3 regions of the Hyphomicrobium sp. 01T421 genome follow, and region 2 is predicted to be linked to each of the others. Evidence: predicted binding sites of a transcription regulator. Region 2 holds the regulator's gene; each other region holds the start of a gene.

Region 1 (3,246 bases), 1.9 Mb from region 2:
CCCACTGGAGCCCAGGAGCGCGCGACGTGACGCGCCCCCGTCAGCCGATCGTCACCACTCGTCTTTCTGCGGCAAGCCGTCGGTGATGTCGTAGTAGTCGGATTTCGACGCGACGAATATGTGCCCGCTGATCTTGAGATCCGTCGGCTGGTCGAGTGTTCCGGCAGTGATGTAGATGTCGGGGGCATCTGTTTGCTTCCAAAACAGATTGCTGCCGCAGCGCGAGCAGAAGCCCCTGTTCCCCGTCTCGGACGATTGAAACCAACGCAGCGCTTCGTCGGACAACATCGAAACGTTGCCGGCAGCGGTGCTCGTCATTGTCGCAAAGTTACCGCTCGTTTTGGCGCATTGCGAGCAGTGGCATGCCAGAATGGGATTGAGCGCGCCGTTGACTTCAAAGCGCACGCTTTTACAGAGGCAACCGCCGCTTTTCTTTGCTGTCATTGTTGTCGTCTTTCGTTGATGATTTCAGTCCTGACGCGAGTACGGCTACATAACAGAGGAAATATGCGCGGGCGATATTGTGATCGATTTCCGCTTCGTGACGGGTTGACGACAAGAGTTTTGAAGCACACATTTGTATTGTGACGGTGCTGCTTTCGTCGACCGTTCCGGTAAATGCGTCTCGGTCGATGGGCCGATGAGCTGCGGTTTGGAAAGCGAGCCGCGTCTGTTCGTGAGCGCGTAAGGGCCCCGAACTGACGCGGTAGGTAGCAGGCGTGACGGCGCAATCTTGCGAGGAGAGGAGATGACTCCACCGGGTTATCAGGCGAGACCTCGAGGACGTTCGCGAGGTCAGCAGCTAAGGTGAGCGCTCTCGAGAACTTGGCCGCGCTTGGCTGGGCTGTTTCCACAACAATTTGGATTATTTGTGAGGGCGGCGACCTGACGGAAACCGCATCCCTAATCAAGGTCCGGTTATAATCTGGGCCATCCATCGAAGGTTAGAACCCCGCGCGTGATCTGAGGATTCGGCGGGGTTTTCTCTTTTGATTGCGCGTGGCGACTCGCGTTCCGCGAGCCGGCCGCCACGCGAAGTGTTTTTGATTGCGCGTGACGACTCCCCTGCGGTGAGCCGGCCGCCACGCGCGGGGAGTTCTCTCAGTCTTTATGATTGGTGATCGCGGCGAACGTCGGGTCGTTCTGGCAGCGGCGCTCGTGCATCAGGAAATCGTAATATCCGCAGCGGCCGTGGCCCGGATAATCGCGGCAGGCGGCCGGTCGCGCCTTATAGATCGTGCAGCGGCGTTCCTTGGTGTCGAAAAACTGGCAGATGCGGCCGTAGATTTTATCGCCCTTGCGACGCATCAGGTATTTATGGCCGTGGCCTTCGCGCGTGAAGCGCCGTTTCGCCGTTTCGTATTTCAGCGTGAAATGCTTGGCGAGGCGTTCGACGTCGCGCTTGTTCAGCGCGATAACCGGATACGAACAGCAATATCCCGGACAGTTGAGGCAATTGTAGTGAGCCATTTGCGGCGTGGTGCTCCGACGGCGCGCGCTCGCGCTATTATCTACAACGGCCTAGACGATGCTGCATGTCAGTCAAGAAGACATTCCTGGCGCCGCAACACAATTTGGCGGCTGGGGCGGGGGGTGAGGATTCGCAGTGTCACTGCGGGGCTCTGCACGACCCCACTTGCGCGGATGGGGCGGTTTCCTGTATAGAACAATTGGAGAACGAGCCGCTGTCTGGTGGGCGTCTAGACTTCAGACGCTAAGGCCGTGGACAACGGTAAATGATTGGAAGAAGGCCGGTCGACGAGCCTTTAATATCGGCGGAGAGATTCCGCTTCCTTGAGCGGCGTGTCGATGCAACTCAATTGGTGCCGGCGTGTAGAAACTCCGTCGGCGCTGCGGTCTGGCGGCCATCGCGTTTGCGGTCTGGCGGTCGTCGCATTTCATTTAAGGAGACGAACGAATGGCAGGGTCGGTCAATAAGGTCATTCTGGTTGGCAATGTCGGCAAGGACCCTGAGATCCGCCGCACGCAAGACGGTCGCCCGATCGCCAACTTGAGCATCGCGACGAGCGATACGTGGCGCGACAAGGCAACCGGCGAACGCAAGGAAAAGACCGAGTGGCATCGCGTCGTCGTCTTCAGCGAGCCGCTTTGCAAGGTCATCGAGCAATACGTCAAGAAGGGCGCGAAGCTGTACATCGAGGGCGCGCTGCAGACGCGCAAGTGGACCGATCAGAGCGGCGCCGAGAAGTATTCGACCGAGGTCGTGCTTCAGGGCTTCAGCGGCACGCTGACGATGCTCGATGGCGCCGGTGGAGGTCGTGGCGCATCGGTCGGGATGCAGGAGAGCGGCGCCGATTACGGTAACGACGGCGGCTTCGGCTCCTCCAGCTCAGGTGGTGGCAGCTCAGGCGGTGGCGAGACGCGCCGCGTCGCCAAGACAGGCGCTCCGAAGGGCGGCTTCGACAAGGCGATCGACGACGAGATTCCGTTTTAAGTTTGCACTTGGCGACTCCCCTCTGGGGAGCCGGCCGCCAAGTGCGGAAGATAGAGTTTGCTCGTGGCGACTCGCGTTCTGCGAGCCGGCCGCCACGAGCGGAAGTTTGAGTTGGTGCGTGACGACTCCGCTTCGCGGAGCCGGCCGTCACGCACGGTCTTGTGGCAACGCCAGATTTCTAATTCGCGCAGGCGACGATGGTTTGGTTTGAACTTGGCGACTCCCCTGGGGAGCCGCCAACTGCGCGTGGGCTTTGCGCGATGTAGAGGAACCGCTCGTCACGCGAGTTTGTTTTGAATTGGCGTCAACATGGGCGTTTAGTCAGCCCGTTATTGTTTGACGCGATGTCGCCTCTTAATTCCCCCCGGGCGCGGGCCGCGACGGGCGGAGTTTTCGGATTTGGACAGAGGGACAGTCGTTGGCGGAATCGCAGCGTTCTGCGTATCAGTGGGCGGCGCTGCCAACGACTTGGACATGAGACGCGTTCTTGCTCGCTGCGAACGTCTGCTCCGACTGCACCTCGATGTAGAGATTATGCACGTCCGGGTAGCGTGATTTGATCGCCTTCTGTAGTCGCGCCGTCACTTCCTCGACGGTCCTCGCGCTCACCCAATCATCGAAATCGACGCTCGCCGTCACCAGGATGTCCTGAGGTGCGAGGTGCATCGTCCGAATCTCGTTGATCCTACGGATCGGTTTGCCGGAGCCTGTTTCCGTTTCGATGATTTCGCGTATGCCGGTTTGAACGGGGCGGGATGCCGCTTCGCCGACGATGAGCGAGCGGATTTCGC
Region 2 (3,246 bases):
GCCGTATTCTATTCGGTCCGCCTGCTGCTTGCGGCCATTCCGCTAGTCGCGCTGACGATGCCGATCAAGAAGATCGCGGCGGTAGCGGGAATACTGAGCGCGATTGCCTATCTCGCCATTTCCGGCGGACAGTTTGCAACCGTGCGCTCGGCGCTGATGATCCTCATCATATTCGGAGCCGTCCTTCTCGATCGCCCCGCGTTGGCGTTGCGAAACGTCGCTCTCGCCGCATTCCTGATCCTCATCGTCTATCCCGAAAGCCTCCTCGACGCCGGCTTTCAGATGTCCTTTGCCGCCGTCACGGCCCTGATCGCGTCGCACGAAACATTGAGTAATTTTCTCGGACGTCAGTCGAGGCCGCACCCGGCGCTGAAGGTGCTGAAATTCTTCGGCGAGATCGTCGCCTCGACACTCATCGCGAGCGTGGCCGTCGCTCCGCTCGCCGCCTATAACTTTCACCAGAGCCAGCAATATGCCGTGCTCGGCAATATGATCGCCATCCCGATCTGCAACATCATCGTTATGCCCGCAGCATTGCTGGCGATGGTTCTGATGCCGTTCGGGCTTGAATGGTTCGGCCTGAAGCCGATGGGTTGGGGCATCGAAGGCATGGCCTGGTGCGCGAACAAGGTCGGCGCGCTGCCCGGCGCCGTCGGCCACCTTCCGGAAATCCCGGCATTCGCATTCATTCTCATGCTTGCCGGCGGAATTTGGCTTTCGCTTTGGCAAACGCGAATCCGGCTCTTCGGCGTCGCTCTCTTCGTTCTGGGCCTGCTCGGAGCGCCATTGATGTCACGCCCGGATATCCTCATCGGCCAGAAAGGCCTGATCGCCGTGCGCGATACGTCCGGAAAACTTTCAGCACTCCCGAACAAGGGCGCGAAATACGACCTGGACCGCTGGCTCGAATACGACGGAGACGGCCGGACGGCGCGCGACGCGCAATCCGGCGACGCGTTCTCGTGTGATGCGGTCGGCTGCATTGCCCACGTCAAAGGCGCAACGGTCGCGGTCGCCCGGCATCCGGCAGCCGTGACCGACGATTGCTTGAATGCCGATGTGCTGGTGATCAATGACCCGAAGCCCGAAGACTGCGCGGTGCCGGCGACCGTCATCGACGTCTTCGACCGTTGGCGTAACGGCTCCTACGCCCTCTACATCGATCGAAGCGATGATAACCCCGAGCCGCGCGTTCGCCTTGAGACGGTCGCATCCCGCCGCGGCGAGCGGCCGTGGAGCGTCATGCCCGAAAGGAAAACGCGCGGCGGCCTTCCGAAACCCCGCATCCTAGAGACACCCGGCGCAGCGCCACCGGCTGCGGCGCCTCCGCGGTCAATGGCGGAAGCTGAAGTCGAGCCGCGAACGCTCGCCGAGAGCGATCCGGGCGAGGAGCCGGACTTTGAGCCAGAGTTCACAGCAGAGTTCACGAATGCCGTGCCGGCCGCCAACGACGCCCAGTAACTCCCTCTGCGCCCAGCTCTGTAGTCACTCAGTAGCAGCTCAGTAGCGCCGCAACAGCCCCACGAGCCGGCCCTGGATGTCGATCTGGTCGGGCCCGAAAATGCGCGTCTTGAATTCGGGGTTGGCCGCTTCGAGCGCAATCGTCGAGCCCTTCTTGCGAAGCCGCTTCAACGTCGCTTCCTCGCCTTCGACGAGCGCAACGATGATGTCCCCGTTCTCGGCGTTATTGCACCGGCGGATGATGACGGTATCGCCGTCGTGGATACCCGCCTCGATCATCGAGTCGCCCTTCACCTCGAGCGCGAAATGTTCGCCGTTCGTCAGGATGTCCGGCGGCACGGCGATGTCGTGCGTGTGGTTTTGAATGGCGCTGATCGGCGTACCGGCAGCGATCCGCCCCATGACGGGGATCGATACCGTCCGCGCATCGATGATGTGCGACGGCGGCGGCGGAGAAACGCTCGCCCGCGGCCCGGAGCCTTCGATCACGCTGGGCTGGAAGCCGCCACGTTGGGGCATGGATGCGACGGACGCGCCTGAAGTGTGGCCCGCGTGGTGGCCGGCATTTGGCGCAACCGCCTGGCCACCAATCTGGCCGCCATTCTGGACGCCTGTCTGCCCGCCGGTCTGATTATCCGGCAGCTTGATCACTTCGATCGCCCGCGCCCTGTGCGGCAGCCGGCGGATGAACCCGCGCTCCACAAGGGCCGTGATCAGCCGGTGAATGCCGGATTTAGACCTCAGATCCAGCGCATCCTTCATTTCGTCGAAGGATGGGGGCACGCCGCGTTCCTGCATGCGCGCATGGATGAAGAGCAGGAGGTCTTTCTGTTTCTCGGTGAGCATCGCGTTTCGTCTCAAGCCTTCCATGGCTGCGCGGGGACCGTGGGCCGAAACGCTGACCACCGATCGGGCACCCGCTGAATGACGGTACAAATCATGTATGTACGCTACACGTTCTTGTCTCGTTCCGCAAGCGCGCCCCGCGTTATCCCTATTCGACAGCGTCAATGGCAACGCGCGAGTGGCTCGAATGCCTCGCATGGCTAAGCGGCCAGATTGAACGGCTCCGCGAATCCAAACTCCGCTGATGAGCGGTAACGGGAGAACGCGAAATGCAGATGAAATGGTCTCCGCTGTTCCTGACAGCCGTGGCGGTGCTGGCGCTTTGCGGAGGAGAGGCCCGCGCCGACGGCTGCGACGACATGAAGGCGCTCTGCAAGGAAGCGACGGCGAAGGCCCTGAAATGCACGAAGGAGCAGTCGACCGCCGAGTGCAAGGCGCTGATCGACGTGCGCGACGCGACGTGCACGCAGATCGATCTCGTCTGCAAGCCGGCGGCCCCCGAGCCGGAATAGAAGCGCCGCAATAGACCGCGCCGGAATGACCCGCGCCAATAGGGGTGCCCGAATTCCGCCGCGACGCGGCCGCGCAAAAGCACGCGTGCCGTGCGACGGAAACCCGGTCGCCGCCGGTTCAACACCGGACGCGCCATTGGGACTATGGGCTGTTTGAGCGGGCATTGTCGGGCCATGCAGGGTTGGTTCTCGCAGATCGTCATAGGCGTCATCGTCACCGTTCTCGGAACGCTCATAGCCAACGCCGTCACCGGCGGCCGCGCCGGACACCATTTCATCCCGAGCTTCCACGCTTCCTCTCGACGTTGATTTCCGCACCGGCGGCCGGCTCCGCGTAAGCGGTGTCGCCGGTGCCAAGCAAAAAGCCCGGCTCCGCGCCAGCGGAGTCGTTGGCCCCCACAACGAAGAACGACGCCACATCGAACGC
Region 3 (3,246 bases), 720 kb from region 2:
TATGTTCGAACTGCTCGAAGGAAATATCCTCAGGGCAATTGATCGTTTTCGAAATGGCGCTGTCGACATAAGGCTGCAGCGCCGCTTGCATCGCGATGTGCTCGGCAGGCGAAAGCGTGTCGGCGGTGACGAATGCTTCAGGCAGCGTCGCATCGTCTCCCGATGCGGCGCGAAATTTCCGGTAAGCGTAATCCTCGACAGACTCTTCGGTGGCCGTCTGTCCGTCGCCGAGCACGCGGCGCTGGTAGACGAAATCGAACACCGGTTCGATGCCGCTCGACACGTTGCCGGCGAGAAGGGAGATCGTGCCCGTCGGAGCGATCGACGTCAGGCAGCCGTTGCGAACGCCGCTAGCAGCAATCGCCTCGCGCGCATCGGCATCGAGCCGCGAAATGTTCGGACGCGACTGGAACGCCTTCGCGTCGTAAAGCGGAAACGCGCCTTTTTCGGCGGCAAGAGCCGCGCTCGCCCGATAGGCGGCGTTTTGGATCGCGGCCATCCATTCGGCCGCCTTTTCCCGCGCCGCCGCGCTGCCGTAACGAAGCCCAAGAAAAATCAGTGCGTCCGCGAGGCCGGTGATGCCGAGGCCGATGCGGCGCTTGGCACGGGCTTCCGCGGCCTGCGCTTCGAGCGGATAGCGCGAGATATCTATGACGTTGTCGAGAAAGCGAACCGCCGTCGCGACCCGAGTTTCCAGTTTCGCGCGGTCGATGCTTGCCGCGGCCGTGAACGGATGTTCGACAAGGCGCGCGAGATTGATCGATCCCAATAGGCAGGCGCCATAACGAGGAAGCGGCTGCTCCCCGCACGGGTTCGTCGCCGAGATCGTTTCGCAATATTCGAGATTGTTCGCGGCATTCACCCGGTCGATGAAGATGACGCCGGGCTCCGCATAATCATACGTTGCGCGCATGATCTTGTCCCACAGCGCGCGGGCGTCGACCGTCTTGTAGACCTTGCCTTCGAAAACGAGGTCCCATGATGCGCGGCGCTTCACGGCATCCATGAATGCGTCGGTCACCAGAACCGAAAGGTTGAAATTCCGCAGCCGCTGCGAATCCGCCTTCGCCGCGATGAACGTTTCGATATCCGGATGGTCGCATCGAAGCGTCGCCATCATCGCCCCGCGGCGTTGACCGGCCGACATGATCGTCCGGCACATCGCGTCCCAGACGTCCATGAAGCTCACGGGCCCCGATGCGTCCGCCCCGATGCTTTTGACCGGAGCGCCTTGCGGCCGGAGCGTCGAGAAATCATGACCGATGCCGCCGCCCGCCTGCATCGTCAGCGCCGCGTCTTTGACGTTGTCGAAAATGCTGGAAAGGTCGTCGCCGATCCGGCCGAGAACGAAACAGTTGAAGAGCGTGACGTTGCGGTCGGTGCCGGCACCCGCAGTAATGCGCCCGGCCGGCTGAAAGCCGAAGTCCGACATCGCATCATAAAAGGCGCTGGCCCACGCCTCTCGGGCGCCCGGTTTCTCAACCGACGCGGCGGCAGCCGCGATCCGCCGGAATGTGTCTTCGATCGTTTCGTCAGCCGCGACGGTCGGCGAACCGGCAAAGCGATATTTACGCCGCCAGATGGCGTCGGAAATGGCCGGAAGATCTGAAAAAATCGCGCTCATCGGGTGCCCGTAATATGGGTATTAAAAGCCCGTCTTCAATTATCGTTCACTATATGTTCTCAATCCTCCTCTGTCAAACGGTTTGAGGCTACCGGTAGCGTATCAGTTTGAAATCTGTGGCATTTGAAGCGCAGCTAAGGGGATAGCAAGAACGCAAACGACTCCAGTCGGCCGGTACTGTATTTGGCCTTTCCCGTCGATCGTTGAGAGAAGACTTTGCTCAATCAACCGCGTCCCGAAGCTTCTTCTCACCGGCTCGGAGACGAGTGGTCCGCCGCTTTCTGTCCAGGTCAACAGTATCTGATGCACGTCAGAGTCGATCTCGGCGATAATATCCACATGGCCGTTTGGGACCGACAGCGCCCCATGCTTGCTCGCATTGGTGCACAGTTCGTTCAAGACCATCACCAACGGAAGGGCTGCAGCCGCCGCTACTTCGATTTCTGGGCTCACAATTGAAAACCGACCCATACCCTTTGAACTGAAGGGCTCTATGGCTACTGTGATGAGCGAACTCAAACTCGCCTGCAACCAGCTTTTTGCCAGAAGCAGGTCATGGACCCTGCCTAGCGACTGTAGCCGTTGCACGATAGCATTTTGCGCTTCGCCAATGGTCTCAGCGGTCTGTAAGCTTTGGGAAACAATCGCCTGAACTGTGGCTAGGGTGTTTTTGATGCGGTGATGGAGTTCTTCGACGATGAGTTGCTGAAGCTTGGTCGCTACGTCGTGTTCTGCCGATTCCAGTCCGGCTCTGGCCAGCAATAGCCTTAGGGCCTTGTTCTCGCGTTCTAGCTCGACATCCGACGGCACACAGAGCCTCACTTTTCTGAAAAGAACAACGCTACTTGACGAGCGCTCCCCTTATAGGTTGGAGGGCGCCCTGGTTTCGGCGACACTTCGTCCATTAATCCTATAATCTCTTCCATCGTCCACAGATGATCGGCAATGCCCGCAGCCATTGCAGGTGTGACCCGAAGCGTCTTGTGGATACGCGTCCAGTTGTAGAACTTGAAGTGGAGCGCCAGTGCGTGGCGATGGCTGGCAAGCTTCTTTGAAAAGGCATTTAGAGGCGCGCGAAGCGCTTAATGCGCGCGCACACAAAGAAAAACCGCCTGCCTGACCGCGGAGGTGATCTCTGGCACAAGCAGACGGCACAACGTCCTTCGGAAATCGCCGCTCTCAGAGCTTGCAGAGCGTCGCTTCGCCCTTGCACTGCCAGCCGATCGTTCCGGCGCTGCACTTATAGCGGCGCGGGCCGAACGAATAGCCGGGCGTGCCGTTGCCGGAGACCCAGGTGAAATAGATGCTCCAGTCGGTCGCCTGCAGCAGGGCCGCATCGACCTGGAAATGGGCGAGCTTCTCGGTGAGGGCGACGCCTTCGGCGGCCTTCTTGAAACAGTCTTTGGCTTCCGCCGGCGCAGCCGCCATGGCAGCGCCCGCGACGGCGATTACGGCCCACATCATTCGGGCGGCAGTGCGCATTGGATGTCTCCATGATTGGAAAACGAGGAAAACGATGAGAACTCGACCGTGCCATATCGAAGTGACGCCCGCGCACAACAAACCACTCGGAAACGACGATTTCCCCCGCATTGCGGCATCCGCACATCATGCGATTTGGC

The links. The regulator LexA, encoded in region 2, represses DNA repair genes until DNA is damaged. The targets are predictions, from matches to a motif close to TGTTCNNNNTGTGTTCNG.
Region 1: AC1DK3_RS14085 (single-stranded DNA-binding protein) is a predicted target of LexA. The motif match lies at 1,663-1,680, and genes of this name have one in related genera.
Region 3: AC1DK3_RS01935 (adenosylcobalamin-dependent ribonucleoside-diphosphate reductase) is a predicted target of LexA. The motif match lies at 1,668-1,685, and genes of this name have one in related genera.

The regions. Positions count from the first base shown of each region.
Region 1 is NZ_JBFTQC010000001.1:3,019,828-3,023,073, forward strand. Features, by position in the region: gene AC1DK3_RS14070 (DHA2 family efflux MFS transporter permease subunit) at 1-30, shown strand, start outside; gene AC1DK3_RS14075 (GFA family protein) at 52-444, opposite strand; gene AC1DK3_RS14080 (YkgJ family cysteine cluster protein) at 1,102-1,470, opposite strand; gene AC1DK3_RS14085 (single-stranded DNA-binding protein) at 1,919-2,455, shown strand; gene AC1DK3_RS14090 (cation diffusion facilitator family transporter) at 2,900-3,246, opposite strand, start outside.
Region 2 is NZ_JBFTQC010000001.1:1,127,089-1,130,334, forward strand. Features, by position in the region: gene AC1DK3_RS05185 (ComEC/Rec2 family competence protein) at 1-1,461, shown strand, start outside; gene lexA (transcriptional repressor LexA) at 1,501-2,307, opposite strand; gene AC1DK3_RS05195 (hypothetical protein) at 2,577-2,819, shown strand; gene AC1DK3_RS05200 (hypothetical protein) at 2,994-3,128, shown strand.
Region 3 is NZ_JBFTQC010000001.1:408,584-411,829, forward strand. Features, by position in the region: gene AC1DK3_RS01935 (adenosylcobalamin-dependent ribonucleoside-diphosphate reductase) at 1-1,624, opposite strand, end outside; gene AC1DK3_RS01940 (sensor histidine kinase) at 1,727-2,434, opposite strand; gene AC1DK3_RS01945 (hypothetical protein) at 2,804-3,106, opposite strand.